One region of the uncultured Bacillus sp. genome, then DNA from elsewhere that is predicted to be linked to it. Evidence: a T-box and tRNA genes for the amino acid it is inferred to sense, from the RefSeq annotation. Region 1 holds a T-box; the other holds one or more tRNA genes.
The links. A T-box is a leader RNA that pairs with one kind of tRNA and senses whether it is charged. The one in region 1 lies ahead of tyrS (tyrosine--tRNA ligase), so its partner is inferred to be a tRNA-Tyr.
Positions count from the first base shown of each region.

Region 2: it encodes a tRNA-Tyr, which carries the amino acid that the T-box ahead of tyrS (tyrosine--tRNA ligase) is inferred to sense. The anticodon was not compared.

Region 1 covers NZ_CATYRA010000004.1:94,469-105,285, reverse strand. Annotated here, with positions in the region: gene ezrA (septation ring formation regulator EzrA) at 1-1,260, opposite strand, end outside; gene hisJ (histidinol-phosphatase HisJ) at 1,457-2,266, shown strand; gene refZ (transcriptional regulator RefZ) at 2,259-2,882, opposite strand; gene Q5C82_RS08295 (GAF domain-containing protein) at 3,009-3,500, shown strand; gene Q5C82_RS08290 (diguanylate cyclase) at 3,538-5,277, opposite strand; gene rpsD (30S ribosomal protein S4) at 5,572-6,174, shown strand; gene Q5C82_RS08280 (hypothetical protein) at 6,196-6,324, opposite strand; gene tyrS (tyrosine--tRNA ligase) at 6,455-7,723, opposite strand; T-box leader at 7,773-8,010, opposite strand; gene acsA (acetate--CoA ligase) at 8,065-9,783, opposite strand; gene acuA (acetoin utilization protein acetyltransferase AcuA) at 9,943-10,575, shown strand; gene Q5C82_RS08260 (acetoin utilization AcuB family protein) at 10,602-10,817, shown strand, end outside.
Region 2 covers NZ_CATYRA010000012.1:12,046-22,862, reverse strand. Annotated here, with positions in the region: gene glmM (phosphoglucosamine mutase) at 1-340, opposite strand, end outside; gene cdaR (CdaA regulatory protein CdaR) at 359-1,813, opposite strand; gene cdaA (diadenylate cyclase CdaA) at 1,806-2,627, opposite strand; gene rsiW (anti-sigma-W factor RsiW) at 2,794-3,420, opposite strand; gene sigW (RNA polymerase sigma factor SigW) at 3,434-3,997, opposite strand; tRNA gene Q5C82_RS17330 (tRNA-Gln) at 4,226-4,297, opposite strand; tRNA gene Q5C82_RS17325 (tRNA-Tyr) at 4,305-4,389, opposite strand; tRNA gene Q5C82_RS17320 (tRNA-Thr) at 4,411-4,483, opposite strand; tRNA gene Q5C82_RS17315 (tRNA-Val) at 4,488-4,563, opposite strand; tRNA gene Q5C82_RS17310 (tRNA-Glu) at 4,567-4,641, opposite strand; gene Q5C82_RS17305 (DUF523 domain-containing protein) at 4,822-5,277, shown strand; gene Q5C82_RS17300 (GNAT family N-acetyltransferase) at 5,290-5,772, shown strand; gene murQ (N-acetylmuramic acid 6-phosphate etherase) at 5,882-6,799, shown strand; gene Q5C82_RS17290 (MurR/RpiR family transcriptional regulator) at 6,813-7,664, shown strand; gene Q5C82_RS17285 (PTS transporter subunit EIIC) at 7,690-9,057, shown strand; gene pbp4b (penicillin binding protein PBP4B) at 9,113-10,438, shown strand; gene Q5C82_RS17275 (glycoside hydrolase family 3 protein) at 10,466-10,817, shown strand, end outside.

The DNA.
Region 1 (10,817 bases):
GCTGAGCGTCTCTCTTGCCTGAAGTTCTTCTTTTCTCAGCGCTTGCAGATTTTCACGGTATTCAGCATGCTCTTTTTTCACTTCTTCAATCTGCTTCTCTATTGAAGCAACTTCTTCTACTAAAAGTGAGTAGGCGACATGCTCTGCATCGAGCTTATCTTTAACGGATGAGAGCAGCTTGCCAATTTCATCAAGGCGCTTTTCAAAAGCCTGCTGTTTGCCGAGTTCGCCAGCTGTCAGTCTGTAGCTTTCCTTCACCAGCTCAGTTTCCGCCTTTGTATCCTCTTTCTCTTCTATCAGCTTGTCATAAGCAATGATCAATTCAGGCATTTTGCTTAGCACAGATTGGCCGGCTTCGACTTCGCCCTCCAGCTGCTGATAAACAGATTGAATATTTTCGTCTATGAGCTGCAGGATTGCGGACGCTTCATCAATATCCAGCTCAGTCATCAAGACATGTTCCGCCCGTTTCAGCTGATTTGACAGATTTTCTAATTCCTTATCAAGCTGGATATGCTCAAGCTTATACCCTTTCTCTTTCATTTCGCGATAGCCGTCCTTGAGCTTTGCAATCTGGCCTGGCACCGTCTGCTTGCAGTCAGCTAACAGCTTCGGCACGTCATCTATGTATGACTGAAGCCGTTCAAGATTGCGGTCCTGCTCAAGCAGCACTTTTCGTGCAGTAATATAGTTTCCGCCTTCTGTTTCTTCTTCAAATTGTTTGATTCCGCTCCAAATTTCGTCAAGATCCTTTTCAAGGCTGTCATAAAGCTCTCCGTAAAGGTGGCTGTAAGCCAGCAGGTTTTTTCGCGATTTTGAATAGCTTTCTCTCACCTGTTCAATCTCTTCACGGCTCTTTTCCTCACTTGTGACGAGGTCGCTGATTTCGCGAAGAATCTTTTCAATGTTCGATTCCGCCGCTGTCAGCAAATCGTCGATATGAACAAGCACTTGATTGGCCTTTTTAAAACGGTATTTGTCTGCATTTTCCTCGGCATCATAAAGGAGCTCTTCAACTTTCGGCATGTGGGCTGTGACAATCTCATCCCATTCTTCACGCCACTTCTCAAAGAACTCTTCTGTCTGACCCGTCATTTTTAAGTGTTTAATTTTGGACATTTCTTCCACAATCGACCGGTTTAGAATTTCAATCTTCCACGATTCAAGCCGGTCAATTTCAGCGTAGATTTTTTTCCTGAAAAAGTAGCCTGCCGCAAACAGCGCGAGCAGTACGATTAATAATCCAATGACAAACTCCATAATGAGCCCCCTTGCTGTTAACCTTAATCTGTCAGGGTGTTTTATTTATTCAGAAAGATTTCAGGATATGTATTGAGAAAAACTGTCGTTTTCATTGTTATTATGATACCATGTTACCAACATTTTTTGACCAGAAATCAAAAACTTTTTGTGCAAAATCGGCAAGATTTGACTATTTTTTCATGAGGTGACGCCAATGCAAAAGCGAGACGGACATATTCACACACCATTTTGCCCTCACGGCTCAAATGACACACTCAGGCAATATGCAGAAGAGGCCCTAAAAAAAGGCTTCGATTCGATTACTTTTACCGAACACGCCCCATTGCCGCCCTCTTTTACTGATCCGACACCGCTGAAAGACAGCGCGATGGCACAAGCCTCTCTGGAGCGTTATATCAATGAAATTTCCCGATTAAAGAAAGAATATCGCGGACAGCTTACCATACGGACGGGGCTTGAGGTTGATTATATTGCTGAATTTGAAGACGAAATCAAATTATTTCTGGACACATACGGGCCATATTTAGATGACAGCATCCTATCCGTTCATTTTTTGCGCGCAGGTTCTTCCTATCTGTGCCTTGATTATGATGAGCATACCTTTAAGGAGCTGATTTCAGCTTGCGGGAGCATTGAAGCTGTATATGAACAGTATTACCGCAGCATCTATTCTTCCATTGTAGCATTTCTCGGCTCTAATAAGCCAAAAAGAGTCGGCCATATCACACTCGTTCAAAAATTCATCAAGCTGTTTCCATACAGCATGTCTGAACATATTCGCGGACTCGTTTCTCAGTGCCTGAATGCTATTGAAGAAAACGGAATGGAGCTCGACTTCAATACTTCCGGCTTGAGAAAAACGTACGCTGGCGGCATTTATATAGAGGATTGGATGCTGAATGAAGCGAAGCAAAAGAAAATCCCGCTTGTGTTTGGGTCTGATGCCCATCAAGCGGGAGATGTCGGATACGCATATGAGACGTTTTTGAAGGGGGCTAATTGATAAGCGCCACGTCTCCTGTCCGGAAGACGCTTCTGATCCAAATTTTGATTTCTTCAAAATACATTTTATAAAAATACGGCTCGTGCGGCTGCATGTAGAGCACTTCTGAAATATATTGAGGCTGGAGATATGGCATCATTAAGAGAGATTTTAATTGAAGAATAAAATGGGGCAGCGGCAGCGTTAAATGTTCACGCTGTTTTTCTCCTTCCTCAATGATCAGCTGGAAGATATACTTTTCCTTCATTAGATATGTCGACATAATTTCCCTGATTAACGTGGAGTCAATCGTGACTTCCCGGTAGACAAAACGAGTTAATTGACGATGATTATGCTGATAGGATAAAATATCGAAAACCAATTGGAGAAGCTGTTCCTGCGTGCTTTGAGAAGAGATATTGCCTGCCGCTGTTTCAAGCGTTTTGCTGTAGCCTTCGTAAAACTCTGAAACTAAGTGTTCCATCAGACCTCCTTTACCTTTAAAATAGTAGGAGATGTGCGCAACATTTACATCAGCTGACTTTGCAATTTCACGGACAGACGTGCCAGAAAATCCTTTTTGGTTAAAAAGCATGACAGCAGATTCAATAATTTTGTCTTTGGTGCTTACTTTCATACGGCTCACTCCTTCCTCTTTGTACTATTCAAGCAGAAGGCCGCTGTTCCTGTAAGAACTTATCGACAAATGCCGGCAGAAAAGCCGGAACTTTGTTTTATATTATAGAAAAAGTGAGGGTTTTCCATGTTCCATGTCGAAAAACAATCTGGAGATAAAGAAAAAGACTATCAGCTTCTGCTAAAACAGCTCGAAGCCATGACCGAAGACGAGACAGATCAAATTGCAAACTATGCAAATGCCTCAGCGCTTCTGTATCATTCTTTGCCTGAAGTAAACTGGGCTGGTTTCTATTTTGCCAAAGAAGAGGACGGACAGCTTGTGTTAGGGCCGTTCCAAGGTCTGCCGGCATGTGTTCGGATTCCTTTCGGCAGAGGCGTTTGCGGTACAGCGTATGCAAACGGAAAAGTGGAGCGTGTTGAGGATGTAAACGCGTTTCCGGGACATATCGCTTGCGATGCAGCGTCTCAATCAGAAATTGTGCTTCCGATTCATGTAGGCGGAAAAGTTGTCGGCGTCCTGGACATCGACAGCCCAGTGAAAAACCGTTTCGACGAAATTGATGAAAAATACTTATTACAATTTGCCGAAACGCTTGAAAAAGCGTTAGCACAGTAATATAAAAGCCCAAAACTGATATTGTTTTGGGCTTTTTTTATTTTATTGATTCGTGTATCATCAAGCGGTTTTTTCCGCTTCGTTTCGCGCTGTAGAGCGCTTCATCAGCCTCATGCACAAGCTCTTTCAAAGACTTTCTTTTTTCTGCCGTCCAGCAGGAGATACCGCATGAAATGGTCACCTCGGGTTTTGTGTTTTTTCTGACCGCATAAACCAATCGCTCAGTAATCCGTTTACCCACCGCAATCGGCACATTCGGTAAATAAATCGCCAGCTCTTCGCCTCCCCAGCGGGCGCCTACATCCTGCTTTCGGATGTTGCTTTTAATCACCGAAGCGACTTGAATTAAAATCTCGTCCCCAGTCTGATGACCGTACGTATCATTTACATTCTTGAAATTATCAATATCAACTAGAATAAAGACACCCTTTTGGTGGATTTTCATGCTGTATTGAATTTTTTCATCTAAATACACCCTTGAATACAGTTCAGTTAGCTGATCTGTTTTCACGAGATGCTCAAGGCGGTCGCGGAGCATTGAATTGGTTACAGCCAGCGTTGCGTGATGAATCAGCGCTTGAAACAGCTTATACATTTCAAATGTAAAGGCGTACAGTTCCTGTTTTAATAAAACCGCAAAGCCTAAAAGCCGGTCATTCTCAATCATCGGAGCGGCCATCAGCGAGCCGTAGCCGGCCTTTCCAAAAACAGACTGGCCATTTCCGATGAAAACCCCTCTTTCACCTTCATACAGCTTTTCTTTCAACTCATGATAAAAGTCAGATGGCTTCGCTTCTTTAAAAAACGCTGTGCTGCCAGGGAGCAATGTTAGCTTTTCAAAATGATCTATATGAAAAAAACCCACTTCTTCTGCCAGAAATGATTCCGCCATTCTCACAGCCAGATCATTCATCGTATCGGTCAGTGTCAGCCGCTGATTCAGGCGGCGTGACGTTTCATTGATCAATTCCAAATTTGCGATGCTTGCTTTGGATTGTTCATAGAGCTGGGCATTTTCAAATGCTTTTCCCGCCGCGTTTGCTATTAGCGACATTTCATCAAGGTAGACGTCAGTAATCAAACTGCCGCCCTTTCCTTCAGCCATCAACACCCCGTACGTTCCCTGCTGTCCTTTGATCGGAATGTAGGCGGCTGATTCATTTTTTCGCAAAATATCCCCGGACAAATACACTTTGAGAGCAAAGGAATCGGATTTTTCCCCTTCCATATCCAGCTCTTTTGCAGGAACACCTAAACATTGATCTTGGTCGTGCGAAATAAACAATGAAAACTCAATAGGAGAAAACGTGCGGGTCAAGCTTTCTAAAAGCTGCTTCAGCACCTCTGTCTGATCAAGCAGTGAATGGAACAGCTCTGTCATTTTGTATATCTTTTTTTGATAGATCGTTTTGATATAGAGTCTTTCCTGTTTCATTGACTGGTTTAAAAATGAAGCAACCACGTCCGAAAGCCCTTCAGGAATCTCTCCACCCTGTCTGCATGTAAGATGAAAGCGCCTGCCGGAGCCGTCCTCAATCATATAAAATGAAGCGTTTATTTTCGAAGCGGAAAAATATAATTCATCATCTGCCAGTTTTGCCGCAGAGTCAGATGGTGACGGTGTAAGCGAAACACAAAGGGATGAAAAGTAGGTTTGTATAGCCGAAGTCAGCCATTTGAATGAGTCGGTGAATGTGACTTTTTCAGATTTGGTTAATAAAAAATCGAGCATATGATAATGAAAGGCGGATAGTTGTTCTTTTGTTTGTTCTACCATGTTTTTATCACCTAAAAGTTTACCACTAATTTTTGTTTATTATATCATAAACGGCAAAGCAATAATGGAGGAATGGTTGACTTCAAAACAAATAAATTATATAATGACCTTTGTGTGAAATATTGCAGCCTTTTTGTTCAGCTTCTATGTTTTCATTTTGTTCCTTATCCATAAGGTGTATCGTGTAACTCTCTGCTGCTGGAGCGAGGATACATGAAAACAAAATGTACATGGTCGAATAGAGCAGACGGTTTTTATTTTCCACAAAAATAAAACCAAAGGAGGAGTCACATTATGGCTCGCTATACAGGTCCATCTTGGAAACTGTCCCGCCGTCTAGGAATCTCTCTTAGCGGTACAGGAAAAGAATTAGAAAAACGCCCTTACGCTCCAGGTCCACACGGTCCAGGACAACGTAAAAAATTATCAGAATACGGTTTGCAATTGCAAGAAAAGCAAAAGCTTCGTCACATGTACGGTGTAAACGAACGCCAATTCCGCACTTTGTTTGACAAAGCTGGCAAACTAGCTGGTAAACACGGTGAAAACTTCATGATTCTTTTAGATTCTCGTCTTGATAACGTTGTGTACAAGCTAGGTTTAGCACGTACTCGCCGTCAAGCTCGCCAATTGGTTAACCACGGTCACATTCTTGTAGACGGAAGCCGCGTTGACATCCCGTCTTACCAAGTAAAACCTGGTCAAACAATCGGTGTTCGCGAAAAATCAAGAAATCTTTCTATCATCAAAGAATCTGTTGAAGTGAACAACTTCGTTCCTGAATACCTTACTTTCGACGCTGAAAAGCTTGAAGGTACTTTCACTCGTCTTCCTGAGCGTTCTGAACTTGCTCCGGAAATTAACGAAGCGCTTATCGTTGAGTTCTACTCTCGTTAATCGTTTTAAAAACCCCTGCCGCTATGCGGTCGGGGTTTTTTTATCGTCTGTTTCGTCTTTTACCTCTTGCTGGCCAACACTATCTCGCGCCTGCTGTTCCCAATAATCCCGCTGCAGCCTTTCTTTTGCAATCGTAAACATGAGATTCACGGTGAGCGCTCCTTTCTGTTAAAAGGTGGTGATTGATCGTGTTTGCCCTATCTAATATACTCTTTTCCTGTCTTTCCTATGCGCTAAACAAAAAAAGATCCTTTGCCCTTAACGGCAAAGGATTTTTTTCTTATTTATAAGTTACAAGGAAGTATTTTTTCTTCCCGCGGCGCAGGACAGTAAATTGGCCTTCGATGCGGTCTTCACCCGATAAGATATAATTTATTTCCGTCTGGCGTTCGCCGTTAATGTAAACAGCTCCGTTTTGAATGTCTTCACGGGCTTGGCGTTTAGATGGAGATAATTTAGATTGCACCAATACATCTACAAGTGAAAGCTCTTGGCTGCTGTCAGCTTCCATAGATGGAACATCTTTAAAGCCGACTTTTACGTCTTCGGCAGAAAGCTCTTTAATATTGCCGCTGAACAACGCTTGGGAGATGTTAATAGCTTGCTCCAGCGCCTCACGTCCATGAACGAGTGCTGTCACTTCTTCTGCCAGGCGTTTTTGCGCTTCACGCTTTTCAGGCGCCGTTTCTGTTTTCTCAGCGTATGCTTCAATTTCCTCTTTTGATAGGAACGTAAAGTATTTTAAGTATTTCACAACGTCACGGTCATCTGTGTTGATCCAGAATTGATAGAATTCATACGGCGATGTTTTTTCCTTATCAAGCCAGATAGCGCCGCCTTCCGTTTTTCCGAACTTCGTGCCGTCTGCTTTTGTGACAAGCGGAATGGTAAGGCCGAACGCTTTCGCTCCTTCTTCTTCTGATTTTCTGATCAGTTCAAGACCCGCTGTGATGTTCCCCCACTGATCGCTTCCGCCGATTTGCAGCTTACAGTTTTTGTCTCTGTATAGATTTAAGAAATCATAAGATTGAAGAATCATGTAGCTGAATTCCGTGTATGAAATGCCGGATTCAATTCTTGAGCTGACCGTGTCTTTTGCCAGCATGTAATTGATGCCGAAGTTTTTACCGACATCACGCAGGAAGTCGATCACATTCATTTTGCCGATCCAGTCAAAGTTGTTCGCGATGACAGCAGGATTTTCTGTTGCATCAAAATCCAGAAATCTGGACAGCTGGTTTTTGATTTTTTGGGACCATTCGGATACGATGTCAGCAGTGTTTAATGTACGCTCCGCTTTTTTTCCGCTCGGATCGCCAATGAGGCCCGTCGCGCCGCCCACAAGCGCTATCGGATGATGCCCCGCCAGCTGGAAACGGCGAAGTGTTAAAATAGGCAGCAGGTGTCCGATATGCAGGCTGTCTGCTGTCGGATCAAAGCCTGAGTACAGGCGGATTTTTTCTTCATTCAGCTGTTTATTTAATCCCTCTTCATCCGTCATTTGCTGAATCAATCCGCGGAAGGATAAGTCTTCAAGTAAGTTTGTCATGAGATAAAGCTCCTTTTTTGATTAAAATAAAAACGCCCCTTCGTTTACACGAAGGGACGATTAATTATCGCGGTACCACCCTACTAATAAGAGAATGCAAAACATTCGTCTTATCACTTTGCCTGATAACGGATCAGGTCCGTTCTTTCACTACTGAAAGCCTGGCCGGCTTTGTTTGCAAAAGCGGTTCATGAGTGTATTCGAGATATCCGTCTGTGCTGATTTTCACCGGCCATCAGCTCTCTGGAACGTAAGGATATTCTACTTGTCTCAATCTTTACCTTTTCATATGAAGCTATATCATTTTTAACATAAATAAAATCCCGTGTCAACGTCGCCTTTTAATCCTCCATCGTTGACAGATCTCCGGCCGGCAGATTCAGCTCCCACGCCTTCAGCACGCGTCTCATGATCTTTCCGCTCCGGGTTTTCGGAAGCTTATCTTTAAATTCAATTTCACGCGGAGCCGCATGGGCTGCAAGACCCTGCTTCACAAATAGGCGGATCTCTTCTTTCAGTTTATCGGACGGCTCAAATCCTTCTCTGAGTGCGATAAAAGCTTTAATGATTTCTCCCCGCACCGGATCAGGCTTCCCGATCACGCCTGCTTCTGCAATAGCCGGATGTTCGACAAGCTTGCTTTCCACTTCAAATGGGCCGACGCGCTCACCGGAGGTCATGATGACGTCATCAACTCTGCCTTGGAACCAGAAATACCCTTCATCATCCATATAAGCAGAATCGCCAGACACATACCAGCCGCCCGGCATGAAATACGATTCGTACTTTTCAGGATTATTCCAAATGGTATGCATCATGGAAGGCCAGCCCTTTTTAATGGCGAGATTACCCATTCGGTACGGTGGAAGTTCGTTGCCCTGATTGTCAACGATTGCTGCCTCCACACCGGGAATCGGCTTACCCATTGAGCCCGGTTTGATATCCATGCAAGGATAGTTGCAGATGAGCTGGCTGCCCGTTTCTGTCATCCACCATGTATCATGAATTCGTTTGTTAAAGACTTTGTGCCCCCATCTGATGACTTCCGGATTTAACGGTTCACCGACACTGAGCACATGCCGAAGTGAGGTTAAATCATATTTCGCAGCCATCTCATCTCCCGCTCCCATTAACATTCGAAACGCGGTCGGCGCGCTGTACCAGACGTTGACGCCAAGCTGCTCAATCGTTCCATACCAGCTTTCCGGGCTGAAACGGCCGCCGACGATGACATTTGTCGCTCCATTCAGCCACGGTGCAAAAATGCCGTATACCGTACCTGTCACCCAGCCCGGATCAGCTGTACACCAGTAAATGTCTTCTTCCTTTAAATCAAGGACCCACTTTCCTGTCTGATATTGCTGAATCATCGCTTCATGAACATGAAGCACACCCTTTGGCGTTCCAGTGGAACCAGATGTATAGTGAAGCAGATAGCCGTCTTTTTTGTCCATCCATTCGATATCCAGTCTTGTGCTCTCCTGTTTTGCCGCTTCATCATAATTGATGATATTTGCGCCGATCTCAGCCTCTCCGCCGACTACGAATATATGCTGTAAGTGAGGCAGTTTGTCAGCCGGTATTCTCTCCAGCAGTTCAGGCGTTGTGACAACAACCTTCGCCTCGCTGTTTTCAAGCCGGTCCTTCACCGCTCCCTCCATAAATGCTTCGAACAGCGGCCCCGCGATGGCGCCAATTTTGATAGCGCCAAGCATAATAAAATAAAGCTCGGGTGATCTCGGCATAAAAATAAAAACGCGGTCCCCTTTTTCCACATTTCCATACCGTTTCAGCACATTCCCAGCTCTGTTTGATTCTTCTTTCATTTCTTTAAATGTGTATTTTTCATCCCGGTTTGCGTCTTTATAATAAAGCGCTACTTTGTTTTTTCGAAACGATTCGGCATGACGGTCAATCGCTTCATACGCCGCATTTAGTTTCCCTGTCTCATGCCAGGAGAAATGTTTCTCTGCCTCGGCCCAATCAAAATGCCGGTACGTTTCTTCATAGTTTTTTAAATGATGATCCCCTTCCACTGCTGGTAACGCTTTCAAATTCATGCCCAAACATCCCCCTTTGCTGAAGTTGTCACATTTATTATAGTATATATTCATATTCTTCTCAATTTTTAAAATATAAACCGTATTGAAAACGCTTTATAATTTGTTATTCTTAAAGAAGGCATGTATTTTTATAAGAATTGATGGGACGGTGGATCAGTGGAACATCATAAAACATACCATTCAGCAAACATCAAAACAGCAACCGGCTCCTTACTGATAGAAGGGCCTGTGTCTCCAGGGGATTTAGCAGGTTACGAGTTTCATAACGATTTAACCGCATTTCGCCCGCCCCGTGAGCAGCATGAAGCGTTAGTCGACATTGCAGGCCTTCCCGAGGGGCGCATTATTATTGCCAGAGACGGCCGAACCATCGTCGGCTATGTGACGTATTTATATCCTGACCCGCTCGAAAGATGGTCTGAAGGAAATATGGAGAACTTGCTTGAGCTCGGTGCCATCGAGGTAGCGCCGGCCTATCGGGGATGTTCTGTCGGAAAAACGCTACTAACCGTCAGCATGATGGATGAACAAATGGAAAACTACATCGTGATGACGACAGAATATTACTGGCATTGGGATTTAAAAGGGATGAAAAAAGATGTGTGGGAATACAGAAAGATCATGGAAAAGATGATGAATGCAGGCGGATTGGTCTGGTTTGCAACGGATGAGCCGGAGATCAGCTCTCACCCTGCAAACTGTCTGATGGCCCGCATCGGAAAAAACGTCAGCCAAGAATCAATTGAACAATTTGACAGGCTCCGTTTTTATCATCGTTATATGTATTAACTGACACTGACAAAGGGGAAAAAATAATGATTGTTGAGCAAATCATGAAAAGGGATGTCATTACATTAACGAAGACGGATACGCTTGAAACAGCAATATGCAAACTGAAGGAGTTCCATATCAGGCATCTGCCTGTTGTAGACGAAGACCGCCATGTGATCGGCATGATTACAGACAGAGACATGAAACAGGCCAGCCCGAGTATTTTTGAAGAAAGCAAACGGAGCCGATTTCTCACACGA
Region 2 (10,817 bases), on a different contig from region 1:
CCCCGAAAAACTTGATGCCGTTATCCTGCACTGGGTTGTGAGAAGCAGAAATCATGACGCCTGCCTCTGCATCCATCGCTTTTGTTAAATAAGATACACCAGGTGTAGAAATGACACCCAGGCGCATGACTTCTGCGCCAATGGATAAAAGTCCGGCGACAAGGGCTCCCTCCAGCATATGGCCGGAGATGCGTGTATCGCGGCCTATCAGCACTTTCGGACGTTGTTTGTCTTTTGTCAGCACATATCCGCCGAAACGTCCGACTTTGAAGGCCAGCTCAGGTGTAAGCTCACTATTGGCGACACCTCTTACACCGTCTGTTCCAAAATACTTGCCCATTTTATAATCGCTCCTTTTTTATTCTGATGTGGATTGTGAATCCGCAGTGGATTCGTCCTCATCCTGATCTTGGTTTTGATCTTTATTTTCGTCTTGTTTTTGATCATTGCTGTCTTTATCAGTGTTCGTTGTATCTTCTTGCTGGTTGTTCTTTTGATTATTCGTTTGCTTATCTGTGTCATCCTGGTTCCCTGATGTATTGCTGCTGTTGTCATTAGTTGATGTATTGCTTTTTTTAGACGTCAGCTTGATTTTGGCGCTTTTCTGCCCCAAGGACCAGGTTACATTCTGAGGCCCGTTTACTTCAAGCTTCACGCTATGCTCCCCGTCATCTAAATCTGAAACATTCACATACAATTCAATATCTGATTTCTTCAGTTTTTTTATATTGGCGGGAGAGCCTTTAGCCGTCACGTCTATCGCTTGCGATTCAGGATCTAGAAATTCAATGTTTTGCGAGCTGCTCAGCCCTACAGTCTTAATAGAGACATTCTCAAACTTCTGATCCGCTTCACTATCTACTTCTATATGCAAAGTCACCTTTGACGGCGAAATTTTTTTGGCGCCGTCAGGAAGCGGAATATCTGCCTCGATATCGGAATCCTTGTTAATCTTGCTTAAATCTAAGCTGACGCCGTCAATAAATTCAAGAGAATCCAACACATCCTGTGAGCCGTAAACCGTTACCTCACTGGGACTGGATTCAATATTCGCTATGCTGACACCGTCAGGAAGGCTTCCTGTCCGTTCAATTTTAAAGGGCACTTTTTTACTCGGGCTTGTTACCGGAACGGTAATCTTGATGACCGAGGGCTCTACGTCGACAGGAAGCGCGTTTCCGTCTTTATCATAGACAGTCACTTTCGCTTCCTTTTCAATCGTTTCATCTGCGTTTTCCAAATTCACTGAAGCTTTTACAAGAGAAATATTATCAATCACATTTTTAGATCCGGTAATCTGCACATTTTTCGGACTGACAATCGGCTGCTCCGGAGAATAGCCTTTTTTCATCTTGCTTTTATTGTAGTACTCCACTTCTACAGGAAAGCTTTTGGTCGTCCGTTCTTGAATAGTAACTGTCGTAACAGACGGATTGATAGAGATTGTCAGCCCATCCGACACGTTTTTGGCCTTTAGCTCAACCTTATGTGTGCCGGTTTTTAAATTTTCCATGTCGGCATATATTTCAAAATTCTTGGTCTGCCTAGCCTTTTTCACGGCGCTTGTCGAGCCTTTTATCGTGACATTCACCGTTTGCGGAACACCTGTCACGACGTAATTTTCATCATCATAATACGCTTTGACCGGGATATCGGTCAGTGTTGCTTCATCAGTTGTTGATGTCGGAAAGAAAGATTCACCCGGTTTTTTCGGAGTCGGTGCTTGATTGCTGTTAACCGCCACATAAAGCAAGAGCGCGAAAAGCAGAGCAATAATTTTCACAGCCCAGCGGTTGTTTAAGAATTTATCCATTTTTCTTGCCCCTCCAATACCAGCGGTTAGAAGAAGTGTCTCTGGTGTTTTTCTTAAACTCGGCTTCAAGCATTTCTTTCAGCGCTTCTTCCGTCAGCTCTCTGTGAAGGTCTCCGTTCTTCGCCACACTGACGCCGCCGGTCTCTTCAGACACAATAATCGTCAAACTGTCTGTTACTTCACTGATGCCGACAGCCGCTCTATGCCGCGTGCCCAGTTCTTTTGAAATAAACGGGCTTTCTGAAAGCGGCAGATAACAGGCGGCAGCGGCAATTTCATTATTCTTCATAATCACTGCACCATCATGAAGCGGAGTGTTTGGAATAAAAATATTGATCAGCAGCTCAGAGCTGACTTTGGCATTTAAAGGTATGCCGGTCTCGATATAATCTCCCATTCCGGTATCCCGCTCAATGGTCAGCAGGGCGCCTATACGGCGTTTCGCCATATAATTGATTGCTTTTGTGATGGCCTCAATTGTTTTCTGCTGCGCTTCCTCCACAGGCGTGCCGCTCCTTGAAAAAAAGCGGCCGCGGCCAAGCTGTTCAAGCGCTCTTCTCAGCTCAGGCTGAAAAATAATAATAATTGCTAAAAATCCCCATGTTATCGCTTGGTCCATCAGCCATTGAAGCGTGCTGAGGCCCAAATATTGGCTGGCCATACGGACAAGCACGATCACGACAATTCCTTTTAACAGCTGAACCGCTTTCGTGCCGCGTATCACCATAATCAATTTATATATCACATACCAAACAAGGAGAATATCAACGGCATTGCCGAGGTACTGCAAAAAAGGGATATCCTCAAAAGCCATTTCCTCGTCCTCCAAGATTTCAGTCATTTCGTATTTCGCATTTTGTGTTTTACGTGTTACGCATATGTACTTTACATAGCGAGCCCATTATACCACATTTCGATTTGGCAAGTGAAATGTGCCAGCCCTCTCAGCCCATAAAAAAAGAGCAAAGCGATTACGCGCTTTACTCTTTTCCTTTCGGATTTAATGCATTGACTACACTTTTCCCCGCAGACTTCATCTTGTACCATGTCCAATCGAATAATTGATTGATTTCTTCAATCTGACCGGTGACTTGTCCAGCAGAGGCCATATACTTTTCGCCGTTTACAACAGTTACATCCCCGTCTATTTTGCCTTTAATAATCAGCTTGCCGTTTTTGACTGTAACATCACCTTTGACCGTCTCACCTTCCGGCACGGTCACAGTGTGGTTATGCACCACAAGATTCGGCTGCTTGGACACACTGAAATTTTGGTCATTATGCCAGCTGTTAAAAAAACCTCCGCCCATCAAAATGATAAATACCGCAGCAGCTGCGATAACGGGATGGGTTCTGAACCATCTTTTCACAGAAGCTCTTTTCTTCTCCTTAGGCAATTTTGCCATGACATTAGCGGTAAAATCCGCGGGGGCTTCGACATGCGATGTGCTCCGGACGAGCGCTATAGATTTTTCCATCTCATAAAAATGCTTTCTGCATTTCTCGCATGTCTCCAGATGTTCATTTAATACGTGTTCATCTTTTGGAAGGATATCTCCATCAAGATGCATATGCATAAGCTGCACAATTTGTTCAGGACAGCTCATTTCATCACCCCACTTAAAGATCCCTTAATTGTTTTCTGAGAGCCTCTCTGCCTCTGTGAATCCGCGTTTTCACAGTTCCTACAGGAATGTTCAGAATCTCGCCGATTTCAATTAATGAGAGTTCGTCAATATACTTTAATACGATAACTGTTCTGTATTTGTCAGGAAGCTTTAAAATTTTCTGCTGAATCGTGTTTGAGAGCTCCAGCGACACAACTGCATCTTCAGGCAAAACCCCATCTGCGGCGATTTGTGAATACATGGTCAAGCCTTCCGTACCAGCCACCTCAGCATCGAGGTAATAATCCGGCTTCTTTTTGCGAATGCGGTCAATAGTCAAATTGGTCGCGATTCGATAAAGCCAAGTTGAAAATTTCCGGTTAATATCAAAACTGTCGATATTAACGTACGCTCTGATGAAAGCCTCCTGTGCAATATCCTCTGCCTCATGCACATTACCAAGCATACGGTAGCAAAGCTGATAAATTTTATCCTTGTAAATATCTACGATGTCCGCAAATGCATCTTGGTCGCCTTTTTTGACTTGTTTAATTCTCTTTTTAATCATCATTTCCATATTTATCTAACCTCTGCCTTCACCGGTCTGTATGTATACGAGCTTCGTTTCAAAAGGTTTCAATTTTTTTATAAAATAAGTTTATCAAATTTTTGGCAGGGTGTAGATGGTAATTCGTGAATAAACTACCTTAACATATTTTTAAAATTATTATACAGACTGAACAGTTAGAAGTTGGAACGATTTTAAAAAGAAAAAAAGACACCTTTTGGTCAAAGGTGTCTGTGACTGGGCTAGCTGGATTCGAACCAACGCATGACGGAGTCAAAGTCCGTTGCCTTACCGCTTGGCTATAGCCCAATAATAATGGTGGAGGGGGGCAGATTCGAACTGCCGAACCCTGAGGGAGCGGATTTACAGTCCGCCGCGTTTAGCCACTTCGCTACCCCTCCATATTAATGTTAAGAAAAGAGTGCCGGCAAGAGGACTTGAACCCCCAACCTACTGATTACAAGTCAGTTGCTCTACCAATTGAGCTACACCGGCAAAATGGTGGAGGATGACGGGCTCGAACCGCCGACCCTCTGCTTGTAAGGCAGATGCTCTCCCAGCTGAGCTAATCCTCCAAATGGTGACCCGTACGGGATTCGAACCCGTGTTACCGCCGTGAAAGGGCGGTGTCTTAACCGCTTGACCAACGGGCCGTTTGTGTTCTCGTCGAGCTGACAAAAGTTATTATATACAGGTTACACCCCCTTTGTAAAGAGAAAAATTAAATTTTTTATTTTCAAACTTTTTAACTCCTTTTTTAACTGAAAAAGCCTCCCAACATTTATCATTTCTTTTATGATAGAAACAAGCAAACCAAGAGAGGAGAAACCAATATGATACTAGTCAGCTCTTGCCTTGGCGGCATTGAATGCAGATATAACGGCTCTCACGCCGCATCGGAGAAAATCAGAAAACTCATCGATGAAAATGAAGCAGTCATGGCTTGTCCTGAGCTTCTCGGCGGCTTCTCAACTCCCCGTGAACCTGCAGAAATCATCGGAGGCACCGGCGAGGATGTTCTCAATGGAACCGCTAAAATCGTGACAGTTTCAGGAGAAGATGTAACAGAATTATATATGGAAGGCGCTGCTAAAACATTAGCTTACGCAAAAGAAATCAATGCCTCTACCGTCATATTAAAAGAAAACAGTCCGTCGTGCGGAAGCGGTTTTATCTATAACGGTACATTCTCCGGCCAAAAAATCCCCGGCAGCGGAGTGACCGCCGCATTGTTAAAACAAGCAGGCTACCATGTCATTTCGGAAAACCAGTTAGACGACATATTGTAAGGAGGGCATCACATGACTCAAGACATTTCTTTATCCTTCTATAAGCCTGAACATTTGCCGGAGCTCCAATCATTTACGCTAAAAAACGATGACAAACGATTTACCTCACTCCCGAAAGAGGTGCTGACTCAGGCCCTGAGCATACGGGACCGGTATCCGGTAGTCATCTTAAAAGACGATTTGCCAGTCGGTTTTTTCATTTTACATACATCAAAAGAAACGCTTGCTCCATATTCTAACAATCCATTTGCTTTACTGCTCAGCTCTCTGTCGTTACACGCAGTGCATCACGGAAAAGGCTATGCAAAAAAAGCAATGCTTCAGCTTCCCTCTTTTGTGAGCGGTTATTTCCCATGGTGTGATGAAATTATTTTGGCCGTCAATCATCTGAACACACGTGCAAAGCACCTTTATATGAAAAGCGGGTTTCTTGATAAAGGACGGCGAAGAATCGGACCGCTTGGAGAGCAGCTGATCCTTCATTACTTCTTATAGTCTTGAGTGAAATAGAATTTCAAAAATTTCAAAACATAGTTGAAATATCATAACAGAAATGAATATACTGAATATTGAGATACATTATTTTTAAACAGGGGGCCTCCTCATGTCAAAACCATTAAACCTTCACCGTCTTACAACGGAATCACGCAATAGCCAAACAGCTGAAATCCACAAAGCAAACACACTCGGCATCCTCAAAATGATCAACAACGAAGATTTGAAAGTCGCAGCCGCCGTTCAGCAGGTTCTCCCCGATATCAAAACAGCTGTAGACTGCGCGTACGACTCGTTTCAAAATGGAGGCCGGCTCATATACACAGGCGCCGGTACAAGCGGCAGACTCGGTGTCATGGATGCTGTTGAATGTCCTCCCACCTACAGCGTAAGCCCAGATCAGGTCATCGGAATCATGGCTGGCGGACCTAAAGCATTTTTGCAGGCAGCAGAGGGCATTGAAGACAGTGAAAAAGCAGGAGCCGAAGATTTAAAAAACATACAACTCACTTCAAACGACACCGTCATTGCCATCGCAGCAAGCGGTCGCACACCTTATGCCGCAGGCGCCCTAACATACGCCCGTAAAGTCGGAGCACACACCATCGCCCTTACCTGTAATGAAAATTCCGCCATCAGCAAAGATGCGGATCACAGCATTGAGGTTGTCGTCGGACCTGAGGCCATTACAGGATCAACACGTATGAAAGCCGCAACTGCTCATAAAATGATTCTAAACATGATATCCACCGCTGTAATGGTCAAAATCGGCAAGGTTTACGAAAACTTGATGGTAGACGTCAATGTCAGCAACAAAAAATTAAAGGAACGCGCCATCAGTATCATCCAAAGCCTCACAAACGCTTCATACGACACAGCCAGACACACTCTGGAAAAAGCCAATCATCACGTCAAAACAGCAATCGTCATGCTCAAAACAAGCACAGATCAGGAACAAGCTAAAACATTGCTTGATGAAACAAACGGTTTTATAGACAAAGCAATCGAACATTACCATTCAAGATAAGGAGAGACCAAGAATGGCAACAGGCGGTTTAGCGATCATCCAATCAATGAAGCACAAGCTTCCCCCATCCGAGCGTAAACTTGCAGATTACATCTTAACTCATCCCCACAAAGCTATAGAAAGCACTGTCAGCGAAATCAGTGCCTTAGCCAATTCAAGTGACGCTGCCGTCATCAGGCTCTGCAAATCGCTCGGACTAAAGGGATTTCAAGATTTAAAAATGAGAGTGGCAGGCGATCTGGCAAAACCTGCTGTACAAGGCTATCGGGACATTGCGCCTCGCGAACCGCTGTCCTCCATTTCTGAAAAAGCGGCCGGCAATGCCATTCAAGCCATTCAGGATACTTCAGACCTGATGGACTACAAAGAGCTTGAACGAGCGGTTTCTCTGCTTCTCAAAGCTCATACCGTGCATTTTATCGGCGTCGGGGCTTCCGGCATTGTCGCCAAGGACGCCCAGCAAAAGTGGCTTCGCATTCATAAACAAGCAACCGCGTTCACAGACACTCATCTTGTGGCATCATTAATCGCAAATGCAGATAAGGATGACATCGTATTCGCTATTTCGTTTTCGGGAGAGACGCAGGAAATCATTGAACTGATCACGATGGCTAAGGAAAAAGGCATCACAACGATCAGTCTGACACAATTCAGCCAGACATCCGTCTCCGCGCTGGCTGATGTCCCGTTGTACACAACGCACTCCAACGAAGCCCTGATTCGAAGTGCAGCCACTTCCTCCCGCCTCGCCCAGCTTTTTATGATTGATGTTTTGTTTTTAGGCATGGCGGCTGAGCAGTATGAAGAAACAACCGGCTATATCGATAAAACGAAAGCAGCCATACAATCTATGAGAAAAAAATAAGGCATCTGGAAGAGGAGGGGTTTTGATGAGCAAAGAAAATAACTACAATCATCTCGCAAAGAAAATCCTTGAGCTATGCGGAGGAAAATCCAATATTTCCTCATATACACATTGCATGACACGCCTGCGTATTACGCCTTATGATGAAAGCAAAGCAGATGCTCAGGCTTTAAGAGAGCTTGACGGCGTATTGGGGGTCGTCGAAGCTGAAACCATACAAATCATCCTCGGCACAGGAGTCGTCAACCATGTCACAGCCGCTTTCTCAAAGCTCGTGTCAGCAGAAGAAGGTGTCGACGTCAAAGAAGCTGCGGCCAAAAAGAAAGCCGACATAAATCGAAAAAACGCCACTCCTTTTAAACTTTTCTTACGTAAAATTGCCAGCATCTTTATCCCTCTTATTCCCGCACTTGTCGCTTCCGGTTTAATCACTGGGATTACCAAAGCAATCATTCAAGCCGGCTGGCTCTCTGCAGAATCACAAATCGCTATTATCCTGACAGTCATCGGATCAGGATTGTTCACTTATCTCGGCATTCTCGTCGGCATTAACGCATCGAAAGAATTTGGCGGGACACCCGCTCTTGGAGCTCTGGCGGGGATCTTGATTATGAATCCGGAGATCGCAAAGATCAGTTTATTCGGAGAACAGCTTCTTCCGGGCAGGGGAGGTTTGATTGGGGTTCTTTTCGCAGCCATATTCATTGCTTACACCGAACAATTTATCCGCCGTTTTATTCCTCAATCACTCGATATCATTGTCACCCCAACCGTTTCACTGTTAATCACCGGAATCGTAACGTATGTCGTATTTATGCCTTTAGGCGGCTTTATTTCTGATGCTATTACATCCGGCCTTCTGTCCATCTTGGACATCGGCGGCATCGCTGCAGGCTTTATTCTGGGCGCTACCTTCCTACCTCTCGTCGTGACCGGACTGCATCAAGGCTTGACGCCTGTGCACATGGAACTGATCAATTCGATCGGCAATGATCCTCTGCTCCCTATTTTGGCTATGGGAGGCGCGGGACAGGTAGGCGCCGCCTTTGCCATCTTTGTGAAAACGAAAAAATCAACATTGAGAAAAGCAATCGCCGGTGGGCTTCCGTCGGGGCTGCTCGGAATTGGCGAACCGCTTATTTTCGGAGTCACGCTGCCACTTGGCCGGCCGTTTTTAACAGCGTGCTTAGGAGCTGGAATCGGCGGCGCCTTTCAGGCTTATTTTCAGGTAGCCACCATTGCGATTGGTGTCTCCGGGCTGCCGCTTTCCTTTCTCGTCCTTTCTTCCCAAATCATTCTGTATATCATCGGACTCTTTATTTCCTACGCGGCCGGCTTTTTATTGACCTATGCATTCGGATATAAAGAAGAAATGGCTTCTCAGTTCGATTAAATGGTTTCTGTTTCAGGAATAGTAAGCGGATAGACGCACGGAAAGGAGCAAGACAGTGAAAACAAAATTATTGTTCTTATTCAGTGCCATTTTCACCCTATCTATATTGACGCCAAACGAAACCTACGCACAAACAGCAGACTACCAAGTGGGGCCGAAAACCATAAATGCAGAAACTGTACAATTCTCGTCGAAGAAACTAAGGAAGGTTGATCAGATGATAGAACGGGATATTGCAGCAGGATTTCCAGGCGCCGTTCTTGTCGTCGTGAAGGATGGCCGCATCATAAAAAAAGAAGCATACGGCTACAGTAAAAAGTACGAAGGATCAGAACTGCTGAGACGCCCGACCAAAATGAAAACCCGCACGATGTTTGACTTAGCCTCAAATACAAAAATGTATGCAACTAATTTTGCATTGCAGCGCTTAGTCACCCAAGGAAAACTCGATGTCTATGAAAAGATTTCTGCATATTTGCCTGATTTCAAGGATCAGCCGGGAGACCTTATTAAAGGAAAAGACAAGATTCGTGTCATTGATGTCCTCCATCACCAATCAGGACTCCCCTCAAGCTTTTACTTTTACACGCCGGAAAAAGCCGGCATGTACTATTCTCAGGAGCGGGACAAAACGGTTGAATATTTGACGAAAATTCCGCTCGATTATCATACAGGGACAAAACACGTTTACAGTGACATTGGATATATGCTCCTCGGCTGTATTGTCGAAAAACTCACCGGCAAACCGCTTGATGTCTACGCGGAGCAAGAGCTCTACAAGCCGCTGAAGCTGAAGCATACCTTGTATAATCCGCTGCAAAAAGGCTTTAAACCAAAGCAGTTCGCAGCTACTGAGCGTATGGGCAATACACGGGACGGCGTTATTCATTTCCCTAATATCCGTACTAACACGCTGCAAGGAGAAGTTCATGACGAAAAAGCGTTTTACTCAATGGATGGTGTGTCTGGCCATGCCGGATTGTTCTCAAATGCAGATGATATGGCCATTCTGCTGCAGGTCATGTTAAACAAAGGATCACACCGAAACATTTCTTTATTTGATCAGAAAACAGCCGACCTATTTACAGCACCTTCAGCAACAGATCCGACATTCGCTCTTGGCTGGCGTCGAAACGGAAGTAAAAGCATGGAATGGATGTTTGGCCCTTATGCCAGCGAAAATGCTTACGGACATACCGGCTGGACAGGGACAGTTACAATCGTTGATCCAACATTCAATTTAGGCATTGCATTATTAACAAACAAAAAGCATTCACCAGTTGCTGATCCAGAGGAAAATCCAAATGTGTTTGAGGGTGATCAATTTCCAACAGGCAGTTACGGGAGCGTCATTACCGCGATCTATGAAGCGATGGAATGAATGATTCGACGATAGGAGGAAGTTTATATGAAACCTGTATTTCCGCTTATCCTTTCAGCCGTTCTCTTTTTTTCATGTTTTCTTGGCGCCAGTCAGACAAAAGCTACTTCATCCAGCGGCTCAGCTGACGCCAAGCAGATTGTCAATCGCATGACGTTAGATGAAAAACTCGGCCAGATGCTGATGCCTGATTTCAGAAATTGGCAAAAGGAGGGCGAGTCTTCTCCGCAAGCCTTCACAGAAATGAATGAGGAAGTCGCAGGCCTTATCAAGAAGTATCAATTCGGCGGCGTCATCCTTTTTGCAGAAAATGTAAAAACAACACAGCAAACTGTACAGCTTACTGACGCTTACCAAAAGGCGAGCCCCAAAATTCCGC